Regions from separate parts of the Aliivibrio thorii genome, predicted to be linked through region 1. Evidence: predicted binding sites of a transcription regulator. Region 1 holds the regulator's gene; each other region holds the start of a gene.

Region 1 (4,144 bases):
GTGAAACCATACAATCAGTAAGCCCATACAACAGTGAAGTGGTGTGGGAAGGAGACAGCGCAACCAAAGAGCAGGTTGAGTCTGCCGTTAGTGCGGCACGTCATGCCTTTATTGAGTGGAAAAAGCAGCCTTTTGAAGCGCGCCAAGCGGTTATCGAGCGCTTTGCTGAATTGGTAAAAGAGAATGCTGATAAAGTTGCGGAAGTTATTGCAAAAGAGACGGGTAAACCTTTCTGGGAAACAAAAACCGAAGCGGGAGCTATGGTGGGGAAAATCGCGATTTCCATTCGTGCTTACCATGAAAGAACGCCACATAAAGAGCGTGAAGCAGCAGGGAATAAAATTGTACTAAGACATCGCCCACTAGGAGTAATGGCTGTCTTTGGACCGTATAACTTCCCAGGACACCTACCAAATGGTCATATCGTTCCTGCCTTACTTGCGGGTAATACCGTGGTATTAAAACCTTCAGAGCAAACACCATGGACTAGTGAAGTGATCATGAAGTTATGGCAGCAAGCTGGTTTACCTAACGGTGTGATTAATTTAGTGCAAGGTGCTCGTGAAACGGGTGAAGCACTGGCTAGCGCTAAAGGGATTGATGGCTTGTTATTTACTGGTAGTGCGAATACTGGACATATCCTACATCGCCAATTTGCAGGAGATACAGGGAAAATGCTGGCCCTAGAAATGGGCGGCAATAATCCGATGGTTATTTCAAAAGACTTTGGTGATCAAGAAGCGACGGTTTATACCATTATTCAGTCAGCTTTTATCAGTGCTGGTCAGCGTTGTACTTGTGCTCGTCGTCTGTATGTGCCAAAAGGCCAAGCTGGAGATGAGTTAGTTGTGCGTCTTGTTGAAGTCGCAAAAAACATTGTGGTTGATCAACCGTTTGCTGATAATGCGCCATTCATGGGACCGCAAATATCAGTCGCTGCGGCAGAGTTTATTTTAAATGCTCAGAAGAATTTACAAGCTTTAGGTGGTGAATCACTGCTTGAGGCGAAAAGCTTAGGTCACGCCTTTGTTTCTCCGGGCATTATCGATGCCACTAATGTTGCTGAATTGCCGGATGAAGAATACTTTGGCCCATTATTGCAAATAGTACGCTATGAAACGTTAGAAGAAGCGGTAGAGCTTGCTAATGACACTCGTTATGGTTTATCGGCAGGCCTTGTTTCAACGAATGACAATGAGTGGGAATATTTTGTAGAGCATATTCGTGCAGGTATTGTAAATCGTAACCGTCAATTAACTGGAGCAAGTGGTGACGCGCCATTTGGTGGTCCGGGTGCATCAGGCAATATGAAACCAAGTGCTTACTATGCGGCAGATTATTGTGCCTACCCAATGGCCTCAATGGAAGGCGATACCTGTGAAATTCCCGCTCAACTGTCTCCGGGTTTAACTTTATAAGAGGTGATAGGCATGAATAACGTAACGTCTTTATTTTCGTCATTATGGCAAGATTATATTGCTCGTTTATCCCCATCGGCAGGAAGGGTTCATCAGTTATTATCTAATGGCGATGAATTGATTAACGATCACATTGCATTACGTACGTTTAATTTGCCTAAGGTTGGCTTGCAAACGTTAGCCGCCCCATTTTTAGCAATAGGGTATAAAGCGTGTGAGACGTATGATTTTGAGACTAAAAAACTCAAAGCACAGCATTTTGAGCATCCAGATCCTAATGTGCCACTTGTTTTTATTAGTGAGATTTTAGTTGAAGAGCTATCGCTTGAGACTCAGAACATTATTCATGCTTTGGTTGAACAGGTGCCAGCGCATTATTTTGCGACCAGCGATTTTCTTTCAGCGGGCCGTCCTTGGGCGTTAAGTTTTGAGGAATATCAAATCTTAGCAAAAGAGAGTGAGTACGCTTCTTGGTTAGCTGCTCATGGCTATGGCGCAAATCACTTTACGGTTTATGTTAATCAGCTTGAAGCGTTTGCTGAAGTGGTTGATGTGAACCAACACTTACGTGATGCTGGTTTTGCAATGAACGAAGTGGGTGGTGAAGTGAAAGGCTCTCCTGAGGTTTACTTAGAACAGTCATCAACCATGGCCGATAAAGTGAAAGTGAGCTTTACTGAGGGTGAGTTTGACATCCCTGGTGGATTTTATGAGTTTGCTAAGCGTTATTCGCTACCTAATGGCAAGATATATACAGGATTTGTCGCTGCATCTGCTGATAAAATTTTTGAAAGCACAGACAGTTAATTCTAAAATTTAGGCATAAAAAAACGCAGCTCAAGAGCTGCGTTTTTATTTGTTTAAGATAAGCGTTAAATTAACGAGTACCGTAAACTACAATTGTTTTACCGTGTGCTGAGATCAAGTTTTGCTCTTCAAGCATCTTCAAGATGCGGCCAACAGTTTCACGTGAACAACCTACAATTTGACCGATCTCTTGACGAGTGATCTTAATTTGCATGCCATCTGGGTGAGTCATTGCATCTGGTTGTTTAGCTAGATTCAATAGAGTCTGAGCGATACGGCCTGTAACGTCTAGGAATGCTAAATCACCTACTTTTTGGCTAGTGATTTGTAGACGAGTTGCCATTTGAGCAGAAAGACGCATCAGAATATCTGGGTTTACTTGAATAAGCTGACGGAATTTCTTAAATGAAATTTCAGCCACTTCACAAGGGCTTTTAGCACGAACCCATGCTGAACGTTCTTGACCTTCTTCAAACAAGCCAAGTTCACCGATGAAATCACCTTGGTTAAGGTAAGAAAGGATCATTTCCTTTCCTTCTTCATCTTTGATAAGTACAGCAACAGAACCTTTTACGATGTAGTAAAGAGTCTCAGCTTTTTCACCCGCGTGAATCAAAGTACTTTTTGATGGGTACTTATGAATGTGACAATGAGATAAGAACCACTCTAATGTTGGATCTGTCTGAGGTTTACCTAGAACCATACTTTATACTTCCTCTGCGTTTGCCAAGTAGGCGATGTCCATTTTAAAATAACTGAGCCAAATATCAGTTTGGCCTATACAATATGGTTATCGGAACAAGGCTGCATGTTCGTTGAGATAATTGATAAAATCATACCCTGTTTCGCAACCGATTTCTTGACTTTGATCGTATGAATAGTGCGACCAAGGGCACAGTTTCGTGAAATGGATCATGAGTTTTCCTTTTATGTAGTAAAGAGGCTTTTATGAATGCTGAAGTTAAATGGATTGATGGATTTACTTTCTTAGGTCAATCTCAATCAGGTCACTCTGTGGTAATGGATGGAAATGGTGGTGAAAAAGCCCCAAGCCCGATGGAATTAGTGTTAATGGCCGCTGGTGGATGCAGTTCTGTTGATGTTGTTGATGGTCTAAAATCCGCAAATCAAGAAGTACTTGGTTGTGTTGCAAAGCTATCAAGTGAGCGTCGTGAAACTGCGCCGAAGCTGTTTACTCATATTAATATTCACTTTGAAGTGAGTGGCGATAACCTTAATCCTAAGGTGGTTGAGCAAGTCACCGCTGATTCATTACAGAAATATTGTTCGGTGTGTTTAATGCTAGGTGAAGGCATTGAGGTGACGCATTCTTGGGAAATTATTGCTTAAATAATTCTTTGCAAAGAAAAGCCTCATACATTTTGATGTATGAGGCTTTATTTTTAACTCGTAATAATGAACTGATAATTACGAGTATTAGTCGTCCATTATAGAATAAAGCGACTTAGATCTTCATCTGCGACTAGATCACCCAAGCGAGAGGTAACGTAAGCTGCATCAACAGTTAGGCTTTCACCGTCTTTTTCAGATGCATCGTAAGAGATCTCTTCCATTAGACGTTCCATTACAGTATGTAGACGACGTGCGCCAATGTTTTCTGTGCTTTCGTTCACTTGGAATGCTGATTCTGCAATACGAGTAATGCCATCTTCAGTAAACTCAAGATTAACATTTTCTGTCGCTAATAACGCGATGTATTGTTCTGTTAACGAGGCATTTGGTTCTGTCAGGATACGTTTAAAGTCGTTCGCAGTTAATGCTTCAAGTTCAACACGAATAGGCAATCGACCTTGCAATTCAGGGATAAGATCCGATGGCTTAGCCATTTGAAATGCACCTGAAGTGATAAATAACATGTGATCTGTTTTTACCATACCATGCTTCGTACTTACTGTGCT
Region 2 (4,144 bases), on a different replicon from region 1:
GACTGTAGGCGCTTGATTAGCAAGAGCGGCAGATAACGCTGGGTTATCCGCCAATCTTAAATCAGTACGAAACCAAACGCATTGCATGGTTGGTTTATAATCCATAGCGTAATCTCAATTCTTGAGGGTATGGATTAAGGAAAGATTGTTTTGCTAAATATTCATTGGAATGAATACCTAAATGGTGCTTAATTAAGGTAATTGGTGAAAGCAAAGGTAATAACCCTTGATTGTAATCTTGGATTATTTGAGCAAGCTCTTGTTTTTGTGGTGATTCAAGTTCTTTTTTGAAATACCCCTGAAGATGCATTAATACATTCGTGTTGTTCTTGCGAGAAGCGCGGATCGCCATTGTCTGCATTAACTGTGTACGATAAATAGCAAAGAACTCATTTATGTCATATTCCGCTACTTTCGCAACCAATTTACCTAAGTTTTTGTATCCAACGGTGGAGTGTGACATCAGGGTATATTTATAACGAGAATGGAAGGCAATGATTTTCCCTGCTGTAGGCTCTCCATCCATAGATTTATATAGATCATTTAAACAAAATACGCGAGTAATGAAGTTTTCTTTAAGGACGGGATCAGTCAGTCGTCCATCTTCCTCTACTGGCAGCCACGGCATTTCTTTCATCAAAATTTGAGTATAAAGACCGACGCCATTTTTTTTTGCATTATTTTTGCTATATACCTTAACTCGCTCCATACCGCAGCTTGGAGAATTAGCACATACGATGTAGCCACACATCTCAGTTTCTTTTAGACGATCGACGGTTTTTTGAGAGAACTCGATCATTGAATCTGTGTAGTCTAGAGACGCGTCTTTTGAATCAACAAGGGCTATTCTTTCTTCATTTGTGATTAAACGTATCGTTGGTCTTGGTACAGACATACCGCTGCCAACTTCTGGACAAATAGGAATATAAGTAAAGTACGGGGCAAGGACTTTAGAAGCGAATTTATTACTTTTGTGCCCACCATCAAAACGAACACTTTCACCGTTAACACAGGAACTTATACCAACTTTAATATCCATGATTGACTCTCCATTGCTTATTTTTATTATCAATGAGTAATTAAACGAATTAACTCTCTATTTGGATCACTTCAGCTTGACTCTTTTTTTGTAGTCGAGCAAACTAACTGTAAACATATTGTGACAGCTATCTTAGTTAAGGAAGCTTCTGTGCGTCTTGAAGTGCAATGTAAAGATCGATTAGGACTAACCCGTGAATTACTTGATATTTTGGCTTCTCAAAATATCGATTTACGAGATATTGAAATTGAAAAAACAGGGTTAATCTATCTTAATTTTCCAGAAGTAGAATTTGATGAATTCAGTCAATTAATGGCAAAAATTCGTCGAATTGAGGGAGTAATGGATGTTCGTAAAATTCCATTTCTTCCGAGTGAACGTCGCAATACAGAGCTATTAGCGGTATTAAGTACGCTCCCTGATCCTGTTTTCTCTATTAGCTTAAAAGGTAAAATTGATAACGCAAATCAGGCCGTAGCCTCTTTATTTAATTTAGACAAAGAAACGCTTATTGGCCAACCAGCAAGCCTATTATTGCCTGATTTTAATATTACTTATTGGCTAGAGGAATCTCGCATTCGTCAGCGAGAATCAATGGAAATAGAAGGCGTAAATTATGTCATGGAAATCATGCCTGTTTATATCACTGATGATGACAACGCCTCTATCTTAGCCAGTGCCGTTGTTATTATTAAGCCGTCGATTGATTCTCAACAAGCACGTCCATTTTTACCTGAATCATCTAATCTTGGTTTTGAACATTTTGTTGGTTCCTCGACTAAATATAAGAAGCTAATCTCTCAGGCAAAGAAACTGTCTGATATTGATCAATCATTATTGATCCAAGGTGAAACTGGCACGGGTAAAGAAATGTTAGCTCGTGCATGTCATAATGCTTCTGTTCGCTCAGGTAAAGCGTTTATGGTGGTTAACTGTGCTGCTATGCCAGATGATGTCGCAGAAACTGAATTATTTGGATACGCTTCTGGTGCGTTTCCAAATATGCCTGAAGGTAAAAAAGGGATCATAGAGCAAGCAGACGGCGGAACCGTTTTCTTTGATGAGATCAGCGAAATGAGTCCGCTTCTACAGATCAAATTATTGCGTTTCATTCAAGATGGTAATTTCCGCCGTGTGGGTGAAGAGAAAGAAATCCATGTTGATGTGGGGATTATTGGCGCAAGTAAGAAAGAACTTCTAGACTTAGTAGAACAAGGCGTATTCCGGGAAGATCTTTATTATCGTTTGAATGTACTGTTCTTAGAGATACCGCCATTGCGTGAACGTCCATCAGATGTTGCGACGTTATTTGAGTTTTTTGTTGCCCAACTATGTAAAGAGTTAAGTATTGTAAAACCGTCGATTTCTGAAGACGTATATGATTATTTACGCAGTTACTCGTGGCCTGGTAATGTACGTCAGCTTAGAAGTTCGACGTTAAAAGCATTAACACAAATGGACAGAAACCAGTTAAGTACATCTCACTTTATGCTACCAATTGCTGATAATAATACGAATGTGATTAATATTAATGTGGATGGCACATTAGATGAAATAATGAAATCGTATGAGTCAAACATATTGTCAGGCTTATACAGTGAATTTCCCTCAAGCCGTAAATTAGCGAAGCGTTTAGGGGTTTCACATACTGCAATTGCGAATAAACTGCGTGATTACGGTATTGGTAAGAAGTAGGGAGAAACGACATGGATGTACATTTTGATTTTGACCATTACCAAGTTCGTTTAATTAAAAGTGCCGATGCTGTGATGATAGCGAATTACTTTATGCGTAATCGCCATCACCTCGAACCATGGGAGCCAAAGCGTGCAAATGCTTTTTTTACACCTGAAGGATGGAAACAACGTCTATTACAACTAGTTGAACTGCATAAGCATAATTTAGCTTTTTACTTCGTAATTTTTGATAAAGAAGAGCACAAAATTATTGGTACTGTGAGCTACAGTAATATTACGCGATTTCCTTTTCATGCCTCTCACCTTGGTTATTCTTTGGATGAAAAATATCAAGGAAACGGCATTATGCAGCGGGCAGTTAAAGAAACGGTTGATTGGATGTTTTCTGTGCAGAATCTTCATAGAGTTATGGCGGCTTATATTCCTCATAATGAAAAAAGTGGCAAGGTATTATCAACCTTAGGTTTCGTTAAAGAAGGTGAAGCTAAGAATTATTTATACATTAATGGAGAGTGGGAAGACCACATTCTCACTTCAAAAATAAATGATGATTGGAAACCTGATTAGAGTTATTTCGTCATAAAAATAAGAAAAATTAAGAAAATAGGAGAAGTTAATCATAGAGATGTACTAAGTTTAGTGTAGTCTATAAGAGTTAATTTCAATTATTTTAAGATAATGATAAAGAAGGAATTTAAATGCTGAAGTTCATCAAGTTTTTACAGTTATTGATTTTAGGTGTTGTTGGTGCGTTTGTTATTCAATCAACTGTGTTGCACGGTATTGGTATTTTCAGTGAACGTTACGTCATTATGACCTTGGTATTAACGGCATTGTTAGAACTGGCTATTTTCATTATTTATAAGTTGGTAGAAGATGATTTTACTAACGAGTCGAAAAAGAAATAGTGATAAAGTAGATTTGTTGCAATGATTCAATAAAAACCGATACGCTTAATGTAGCGTATCGGTTTTTTATGTTTACTTTTAATTAGAAGAGCTTATTTAACGCACTATCAATAGCATTAACCAATTTAGTAATGTGTTCAGGTTGAGAAATAAACGGCGGCATCATATAAATCAATTTACCAAATGGTCGTATCCAAACCCCTTGCTCGACAAAGTGTGCTTGGATTTTTTCCATCTCAACAGGTGTGGTTAATTCCACAACGCCTATCGCTCCAAGCCATCGAACATCGGCAACCACATCGTGTTTTTTAAGTTGAGGCAGTAATTCTGAAAAGCAGGTTTCAATCTGTTTAGTTTGAGTCTGCCAATGATTTTGTTGGATCAGCTCTAAACTGGCATTCGCAACAGCACAAGCCAGTGGATTTCCCATAAAGGTGGGTCCGTGCATAAAGCAGCCGGCATCTCCACTACATACAGTATCAGCAACCACTTTACTGGTG
Region 3 (4,144 bases), on a different replicon from region 1:
AAAGTTGATGCACAAGATTTACAACGATACCGTTGACGATCACCACTGTAACCAAATGCGTGGTAAAGTTCACGATGAGTCAATACATCAAGACCAAGATGGTCGCAGGTAGGGTTATTACAAGAAGGTAATGAATGGGATTGCACAGTTCGTTGGCGTGCAAGTTCATTCAATACTTCATTATTATTGATTAAGGGAGGAAAAGCGCCACATTTCCGGCAAACTAATGCAGGTCGCTTAGGGTTCGTGCGTTGAACTAAATAGTGTTGTTCATCGCTATCACCAAAATTGTCACACGCCAATGTTTTACAAAAATTGAGTTGTAACCCTTTAGCAGCCAACGGCAGTTTTTCAGTCGGCACTAGACACCCCTTATAGATTTTAAGCGCCAGTTTTAAATACTGGCACAAACATGATTATAATTTAATCGCTGTTTCTAGTGCTACAGTCATCATGTCATTGAATGACTTTTGACGATCTTCAGAACTTAGTTTTTCACCACGTTTGATATGGTCTGAAACCGTTAGAATTGTTAGGGCTTTTGCTCCTAAATCAGCGGCTACACCATAAATGCCTGCAGCTTCCATATCAACACCAAGGATGCCTAATTTTTCCATTTTGTCGAACAGATCAGCTTCTGGAGAGTAGAAAAGGTCTGCTGAGAATACATTACCAACTTTTACTGGAACATTTAATTCGCGAGCTTGACCAACCGCTGTTTCTAGTAAGCCGAAATCAGCAATTGCTGCGAAGTCATGATTATTGAAGCGAATGCGGTTTACTTTTGAATCCGTAGATGCGCCCATACCAATGACAACGTCCATTAATTTAACGTCATCATGTACAGCGCCACAGCTACCAACGCGAATCACGTTCTTAACACCGAATTCAGCAATTAATTCATGAACATAGATACAGCATGATGGGATACCCATACCGTGACCCATGACCGATACTTTTTTACCTTTGTAAGTACCTGTGTAACCAAACATATTACGTACATCACATACTTGCGTTACGTCTTCTAAGAAGTTTTCAGCAATGAATTTTGCGCGCAATGGATCTCCAGGCATTAAAACTGTTTCTGCGAAATCACCAACTTGTGCATTAATGTGTGGGGTAGCCATAATAAGGTCTCCAGTCTAAATATTGAAATTAAATTCAGTGTAACTAAAAATGTTGAACGTTCTTACTCGATATGTGGCTATTTTAGACCTATATTTTAAGGTGTCATGAGATTTAAGTCACATTTTTTTGTTGATTCTACATTATTTTCAATATTGATAACTAAAAATGTTGAAAGTGTTTGAGCAATCGTAACCTTTTGCGCGGGTCTTAGCTTTAATACATAGTTTGAGTTTTATTATTCTTAATTCTCAATTAGATTGAACTTATTACCTTCTAGGAGGATGATGCCAGAGGTTATTTTTATCATAGTGAAATAAGTGAGTGAATTCGATGGAAGCAAAGAATAAACAATACGCAGTAATCGGCTTAGGTCGTTTTGGTTTAACCGTGTGTGAAGAGTTGCATCAATACGGTTCACAAGTGCTCGCGATTGATATTAATGAAGAGCGAGTGAAAAAGGCGACTGACTTTGTGTCTACCGCGATTGTGGCTAATTGCGCGAATGAAGAAACTATTTCAGAGCTAAAGCTTGATGAATATGACATGGTAATGGTTGCCATTGGTTCTGATATTAACGCGAGCATATTAACGACGTTAGTATTGAAAGAAGCCGGCGTTAAAACAGTATGGGTAAAAGCGAACGATAAGTTTCACGCGAAGATTTTAACTAAAATTGGAGCTGATCATATTATCTTGCCAGAAAGAGACATGGGAATACGTGTTGCAAGAAAAATGCTAGATAGGAGAGTATTTGAGTTTCATCAACTGGGTAGTGGTCTTGCAATGACTGAAATTGTGGTTGGTGGTAAGAATATGGGCAAATCACTCGGTCAGTTAGATTTTTGTCAAATGTCTGATGTGAAAATTTTAGCTCTTAAACGTGGTCCTGAAATAGAGACAGCACCAGAGTATAGCAAGGTACTAGAGATAGGAGATATTCTTATTATTGTTGGCCCTGAAGATAAACTAGCTAAAAAAATTAGAAGCTTATGAGCTATTTACCTAAACGTGGTTTATTTCCAATAAAGAATAGCCGAAAAGCAAAGGAATGGTCTGAACCGAGGATCATTCTTTTTTCGTTTTTAGCTATTTTATTGCCGTCTGCGGTATTACTGACATTACCTGTGTTTTCAGTCACAGGTTTAAGTTTCATGGATGCATTATTTACAGCGACTTCCGCAATCAGTGTGACAGGTCTTGGTGTCGTTGATACCGGGTCTCATTTTACGATAAGTGGTAAAATCGTTTTAATGTTTTTGATGCAAATTGGTGGCCTTGGTCAAATGACTTTATCTGCGGTTTTACTTTATGTATTTGGCCTACGTTTAAGTCTTCGTCAACAAGCATTGGCAAAAGAGGCATTAGGTCAAGAAAAGAAAGTGAATCTACGTAAGTTGATAAAAAGTATTATTTGTTTTGCTCTAATTGCAGAGCTGATAGGGATGATCATTCTTTCTTTTCGTTGGGTCCCTGATCTCGGTTTAACCAAAGGCTTATTCTATGCCGCGTTTCACTCAATTTCGGCATTTAATAATGCAGGTTTCTCCTTATTCTCAGATAGCTTAATGGGCTATGTGGGTGATCCGTTGGTGATTTTTACTTTATCGTGTTTGTTTATTGGTGGTGGTTTAGGCTTTACGGTTATCGTCGATTTAGTTAAGAACAGCTCAAAAGGCTTTAGCCGTCTTCAATTGCATACCAAAATAATGATTATTGCAACGCCAACGCTGTTAGTTGTCGGCACCTTATTTTTCTATGTACTTGAATATAATAATCCAAGCACATTAGCGTCATTATCAACAGGTGATAAATGGTTAGCGGCATTTTTCCAATCAGCAAGTGCGCGTACTGCGGGTTTTAACAGTGTAGATTTAACCCACTTCACGCAACCTGCGCTGTTTATTATGATTATATTGATGCTCATTGGTGCAGGGTCAACCTCTACCGGTGGCGGACTAAAAGTGTCGACCATTACCGTAGCTGCAGTTGCAACATGGACTTTTTTACGTCAGAAAAAGCATGTGGTGATGTTTAAAAGAACCGTGAGTTGGCCGATTGTGACTAAATCGTTGGCTATTATTGTGGTGAGTGGGTCGCTGCTTTCAATTGCTATGTTTTCATTAATGCTTACTGAGAATACGGGATTTGATAAGGTGATGTTTGAAGTTATTTCAGCCTTTGCGACCGTGGGTTTAACGGCAGGTTTAACCGCTGAACTTTCAGAGCCTGGTAAGTTTATCATGGTTATTGTGATGGTTATTGGCCGTATCGGGCCGTTAACCTTAGCCTATATGCTTGCAAGACCAGAGACATCGCGCGTGAAATACCCTGAAGAGAATGTATTAACGGGTTAATTCTAAAGCATAATGCTAATAGAAAAGGGCATCCACATAATGTGATGCCCTTTTTATATTGGATGATTCTACTCTACGGGTAGCTGCTCTATTTTAAGCGTTTGAGTAGGGAAGGCGATTTCAGCATCGTGTCGTGCGATAATATCCCCAATTTTAATTAAGACATCTTGTTTTACATTATGGTACTCAATCCAATTAACTGTTTTGGTAAAGGTATATACCAGTAAATCCAATGACGATGGGCCAAATCCATTAAAATTGACGATGAGTGTTTGATTTGAATCAATATCACTATGTTCAATCAGCATCGTTTTTACATCATTTACAATAAGCTCTATATTTTTAAGATCGTTATAGCGAATACCAATGTCTTCTTTTATACGGCGATTCAGCATTCTTGATGGGTTTTCTACTACGATATTACTAAATACTGAATTAGGCACATAGAGGGGGCGTTTATCAAACGTTCTGATCACTGTCATACGCCAACCAATACGCTCAACAGTTCCTTCTAAAGAACGGTCAGGAGAACGGATCCAATCCCCAACTTTAAATGGACGATCGAAATAGATCATCATGCCACCAAAGAAGTTAGATAATAAGTCTTTTGCAGCTAGACCGACAACTAAGCCACCCACACCACCAAAGGTTAGCAAACCGGA
Region 4 (4,144 bases), on a different replicon from region 1:
GGTGGATTGAACACGCACGCCATCACCATTTCTTTATCTTTATAAGCACGCAAGTAGTGTTCGTCATGCTTATCAAGAATGTACAAGGTGCCCGGTTTGATTGGGTAGGTTTTACCGCCAATGACTTCAATTTCACCTTCGCCACTCATGCAATAGACTGACTCTAGGTGGTTTTTGTAGTGAATATGCGTTTCTGTATCTTGGTAAATTGTGGTGATGTGGAAAGAGAAGCCCATGTTGTCGTCTTTCAACAACATTCTTACGCTTTCCCATGTTTCTGATGCTACGCGTCGTTCGCTATCACGACATTCGTCTAGTGTTCTAACAATCATTGTATCGTCCCTGATTAAGATGCTTTTTTGAAGTGTTTTTCTGCAATATTATCAATTGCGTTTTCAAAGATAGTTAGGCCTTCTTCTAGCTCTGATTCTGTGATCGTTAATGGACAGAAGAATTTCACTACTTCATCAGATGGACCAGCAGTTTCAATGATCATGCCGTTTTTAAAACAATCTTTAGTGATATCACTTGAGATAATGCCATCTTTACACTCAATACCAATCATCATGCCGCGACCTTTTTGCTGAACAAACAATTTAGGGTAGCGTTTTACAGCACGAAGAATGACATCACTGACTTTTTGAGAGCACTGTTTGATGTGTGTTTCAAAATCTGAGTTTGCCCAGTAAATCTCTAGTGCTTTTGCTGCAGTAATGAACGCGTGATTATTACCACGGAAAGTACCGTTGTGCTCACCCGGTTTCCATTCATCTAATTCTGGTTTTAGTAAGACAACCGCCATTGGTAAGCCGTAGCCACCAATGGATTTAGATAATGTAACCATATCTGGTTTAATACCTGATGGTTCAAAACTGAAGAAGGTGCCAGTACGACCACAGCCTGCTTGGATATCATCAACAATCATTAGAATGTCGTTGGCTTTACAAATTTTGCTTAAACGCTGTAGCCATTCATTGGACGCAACATTTAAACCACCTTCGCCTTGTACGGTTTCTAAAAGTACCGCAGCTGGTTTATCTAAACCGCTTGAATTATCAGATAGCATGGTTTCAAACAGATTAAGACCATCGATGTCGGCATAGCCTTCAAAAGGAATGCGAGTGATGTTGTTTAAACTAAAACCTGCACCTTGGCGGTGGTGTTGATTACCTGTTGCTGCAAGTGCACCAGCAGTACAACCGTGGAAGCCATTAGTGAAGGCGACAATGTTAGTTCGGTTAGTGACTTTACGTGCCAGTTTTAAAGCGGCCTCAACGGCATTGGTTCCGGTAGGACCGGTAAATTGAACTTTATAATCTAGATCTCTAGGTTCTAGGATGTAATTATTCAATGCATTCAAGAAAGTGGCTTTTGCACTTGAGTGCATATCTAAGCCATGCGTAATGCCATCATTTTCGATGTATTCAAGTAAAGCTTGCTTTAAGACTGGGTTGTTGTGACCGTAGTTGAGTGATCCGGCTCCAGCAAGGAAGTCTAGGTAACGTTCGCCGCTTTCGGTTTCTAGCCAACATCCTTTTGCTTTTTGGAAGACAACTGGAAAACTGTTTGAGTATGAACGTACTTGTGATTCTTGCTTCTTGAAAATATTCATGATGAGTCCGTTTATGATTCCTATTTTATTTTAGAGCGATACGATACAAATATTCAGTATCGTGTTTGCCTTTGAAATGGGCTTCTTTGTCTAGAAACGTGGTTACCTTACCTTGGTCACCGTGTTCGGCATCGAGCTTTTTAAATAGCGACCATGAAGCGGTATTGGCTTTGGTGATGGTTGTTTCTACGAATTCGGTATGTTTGATGTTTTTGCGCTGTAAAAGCTCATTTAGCATTGAGTAAGCTAAACCTTTACCTCGGTAGCGAGGAGAGACAGCGACTTGCCAGATGAATAATGTTTTTGGGTCATCAGGCTTATGGTAACCAGAGATAAAACCAGCAAGGTTGCCGTCTTTCTCTGCTAAAACGCAGGTCTTACTGAAATGGGTAGATTGGAGAAAATTGCAGTATGAAGAGTTGATATCAAGAGGAGGACACTCGGTGATCAATGCGTAAACATCGTCACCGTCTGTCCTTGACGGTTCTCTAAATGTCCATTTTTTGCTGGGTTCAATATCCATGCTTGAACACAAGATTCTGGGCGCTGCAATAGTCATATGTAAATACATATCCTTTGTACTCTAATTAAATTCCTTTTTATTATGGGCATTTTTAGCAGTTGAAAAGCAAATTAATGACACAAAAAAGACGATTAAGTCCAATTAAATGCGATCTAAATCACATTTAAGTTCGATTGCTAAAATAATAAATAGAGAAAAATAGATTAGTTCTCTTAGTATCTGTGAGGGCTTTGATTTGGATATGAAGGTGGCGTAGATACAAAAATAGCCCATGATGATTTGGGCTATTTATTAGTTTAAAAGAGTAAGATTTATACGGCAGCGACCATTTTTTGCAGTAGCCGAATCATCTCTTTTTGCTCATTTAATTCAAGAGAGCTAAGTATTTCTTTATTTACTTTAATAGGGATCGGCAAAAGGGTTTCTTTTAATGCTCGACCTTCATCAGTTAAGTAAATTCGAAATGAACGACGACTGTTGGGATCGGCTTGTCGCTCAACAAGGCCAAGCTTTTCTAATTTATCTAATGTTCGTGTTGTTGTGGAGTTTTCCACTTTTGATTTTTCAGCAATATCGCGTTGAGTGACTCCTTCTTCTTCCCATAAACACATCATGGTTGGCCAAAGAGCAACTGTTAAACCGTGCTGTTTTAACTCTGCTTCGAAATGTTTTGAGGCTTGGTTGGCAATAACGTTAATCATCCATCCAAAGCTGCTTTGACGATCAAATTCTTCCATTGTGTTCAAACTCCTGCGCTTACAACTATTGCAATGGTAACTAATCCGGTTGCAATTAGCACCAATAATGCACGTTTATTTGATACAAACATCAAGTTTGATGATATTTGATTTTCTGTGAGTTTCTTTTGTATACCAGTAACCATTGCCCAAACAAGCGGCTTTGAGCGTAATTTATAAAAAAGAATGGCAACTAAATGCAGTATGACTAATACCGGTAACAAACGTGCACATATTCCATGCAGGGTAACGAAAATATCAAAGACATCATCATTTAAAACGATATCAGAGTAAGGGATGTGATCGAATAACCCTGCTAACGCGATACCGGTAATACATTGAATAAATAAAGTGAAAATTAACCCGATAACCATCCAAGATCCTGCTGGATTATGGCCTACTTTTGATGGCTCTTTTCCTAATAAATAACGAATGGTACGTTTTGGGGAAGCAATAAATTTTTTAAAACGGCTCGTATCACTGCCAACAAAGCCCCATACAATGCGCCACATAATAAGAGTAAACAGGACTAAACCTAAATAGACATGCGGTCCTTCTCCATTAAAGCCACTTGCGGCTAATCCGATAAAAAGCAGAGCTTGGAGCCAATGATATACGCGTGTTGGTAAATCCCAAATCTTCATTTTCTTGTTCCTAATTAATGGTTGTTTTAACTAACTATAAATAATTTACACCACAACAGTTGCATGTGCAACTGTTGTGGTGTAAATTAAATGCAACTCGAAGCGAGACAGACATTTATTAGAGAGAAAGTAATGAAAAAATTAATAATTAGTTTATGTGTTTTATTTCCAAATATTGCATTTTCACAAGCGAGTGTTGACCTAATTAACGTAAGACAACAGGCTTTTGTACATATCGAAAATCAATCAGAGCAAGTAGAGGGCATGCTTGATGAAGATGCTCCTAATTGGAATGAAATTGAGTCGGTCAGTCATGAACTTTATAAACATAGCCAATTACTAAGCACGGCATTTCCTGAAGGTAGCCAAGACGGCAGTAAAGCAAAAGAAGCGGTATGGGGTAAACCTGAAAAATTTAATCAATTAATGCAAGAGATGGATAGTGGCTTTGTTCAACTTTATCAAGCAAGCCTGAAACAAGATAAAGAAGCGGCAAAAACGGGTTTAGAGCAAGCACAAGATACGTGTAATGCGTGTCACCGTTCTTACCGTTCACGTTTTTAAGTAACTCCTGATTAGAACAATACAAAAATAATTAAATTAGAGAGGATAAAGTCATGAAAAAATT

The links. The regulator CRP, encoded in region 1, controls carbon source genes, mostly activating them, when cyclic AMP is high. The targets are predictions, from matches to a motif close to TGTGANNNNNNTCACA.
Region 2: a site for CRP is predicted at 1,159-1,174, ahead of AC2IP4_RS18325 (YbgA family protein). Genes of this name have one in related genera too.
Region 3: a site for CRP is predicted at 1,234-1,249, ahead of deoD (purine-nucleoside phosphorylase). Genes of this name have one in related genera too.
Region 4: a site for CRP is predicted at 2,282-2,297, ahead of ectA (diaminobutyrate acetyltransferase). Genes of this name have one in related genera too.

The regions. Positions count from the first base shown of each region.
Region 1 covers NZ_CM170654.1:307,777-311,920, forward strand. Annotated here, with positions in the region: gene astD (succinylglutamate-semialdehyde dehydrogenase) at 1-1,418, shown strand, start outside; gene AC2IP4_RS01450 (DUF1338 domain-containing protein) at 1,431-2,225, shown strand; gene crp (cAMP-activated global transcriptional regulator CRP) at 2,296-2,928, opposite strand; gene AC2IP4_RS01460 (OsmC family protein) at 3,174-3,575, shown strand; gene hslU (ATP-dependent protease ATPase subunit HslU) at 3,674-4,144, opposite strand, start outside.
Region 2 covers NZ_CM170655.1:953,673-957,816, forward strand. Annotated here, with positions in the region: gene phrB (deoxyribodipyrimidine photo-lyase) at 1-105, opposite strand, end outside; gene AC2IP4_RS18325 (YbgA family protein) at 95-1,039, opposite strand; gene tyrR (transcriptional regulator TyrR) at 1,190-2,734, shown strand; gene rimJ (ribosomal protein S5-alanine N-acetyltransferase) at 2,746-3,303, shown strand; gene AC2IP4_RS18340 (hypothetical protein) at 3,435-3,644, shown strand; gene bioA (adenosylmethionine--8-amino-7-oxononanoate transaminase) at 3,727-4,144, opposite strand, start outside.
Region 3 covers NZ_CM170655.1:1,397,814-1,401,957, reverse strand. Annotated here, with positions in the region: gene AC2IP4_RS20500 (lactate dehydrogenase) at 1-362, opposite strand, end outside; gene deoD (purine-nucleoside phosphorylase) at 417-1,127, opposite strand; gene AC2IP4_RS20490 (potassium channel family protein) at 1,459-2,121, shown strand; gene AC2IP4_RS20485 (TrkH family potassium uptake protein) at 2,118-3,482, shown strand; gene AC2IP4_RS20480 (mechanosensitive ion channel family protein) at 3,551-4,144, opposite strand, start outside.
Region 4 covers NZ_CM170655.1:594,032-598,175, forward strand. Annotated here, with positions in the region: gene AC2IP4_RS16800 (ectoine synthase) at 1-332, opposite strand, end outside; gene ectB (diaminobutyrate--2-oxoglutarate transaminase) at 347-1,612, opposite strand; gene ectA (diaminobutyrate acetyltransferase) at 1,638-2,171, opposite strand; gene AC2IP4_RS16815 (MarR family winged helix-turn-helix transcriptional regulator) at 2,447-2,872, opposite strand; gene AC2IP4_RS16820 (cytochrome b/b6 domain-containing protein) at 2,878-3,516, opposite strand; gene AC2IP4_RS16825 (c-type cytochrome) at 3,649-4,080, shown strand; gene AC2IP4_RS16830 (hypothetical protein) at 4,134-4,144, shown strand, end outside.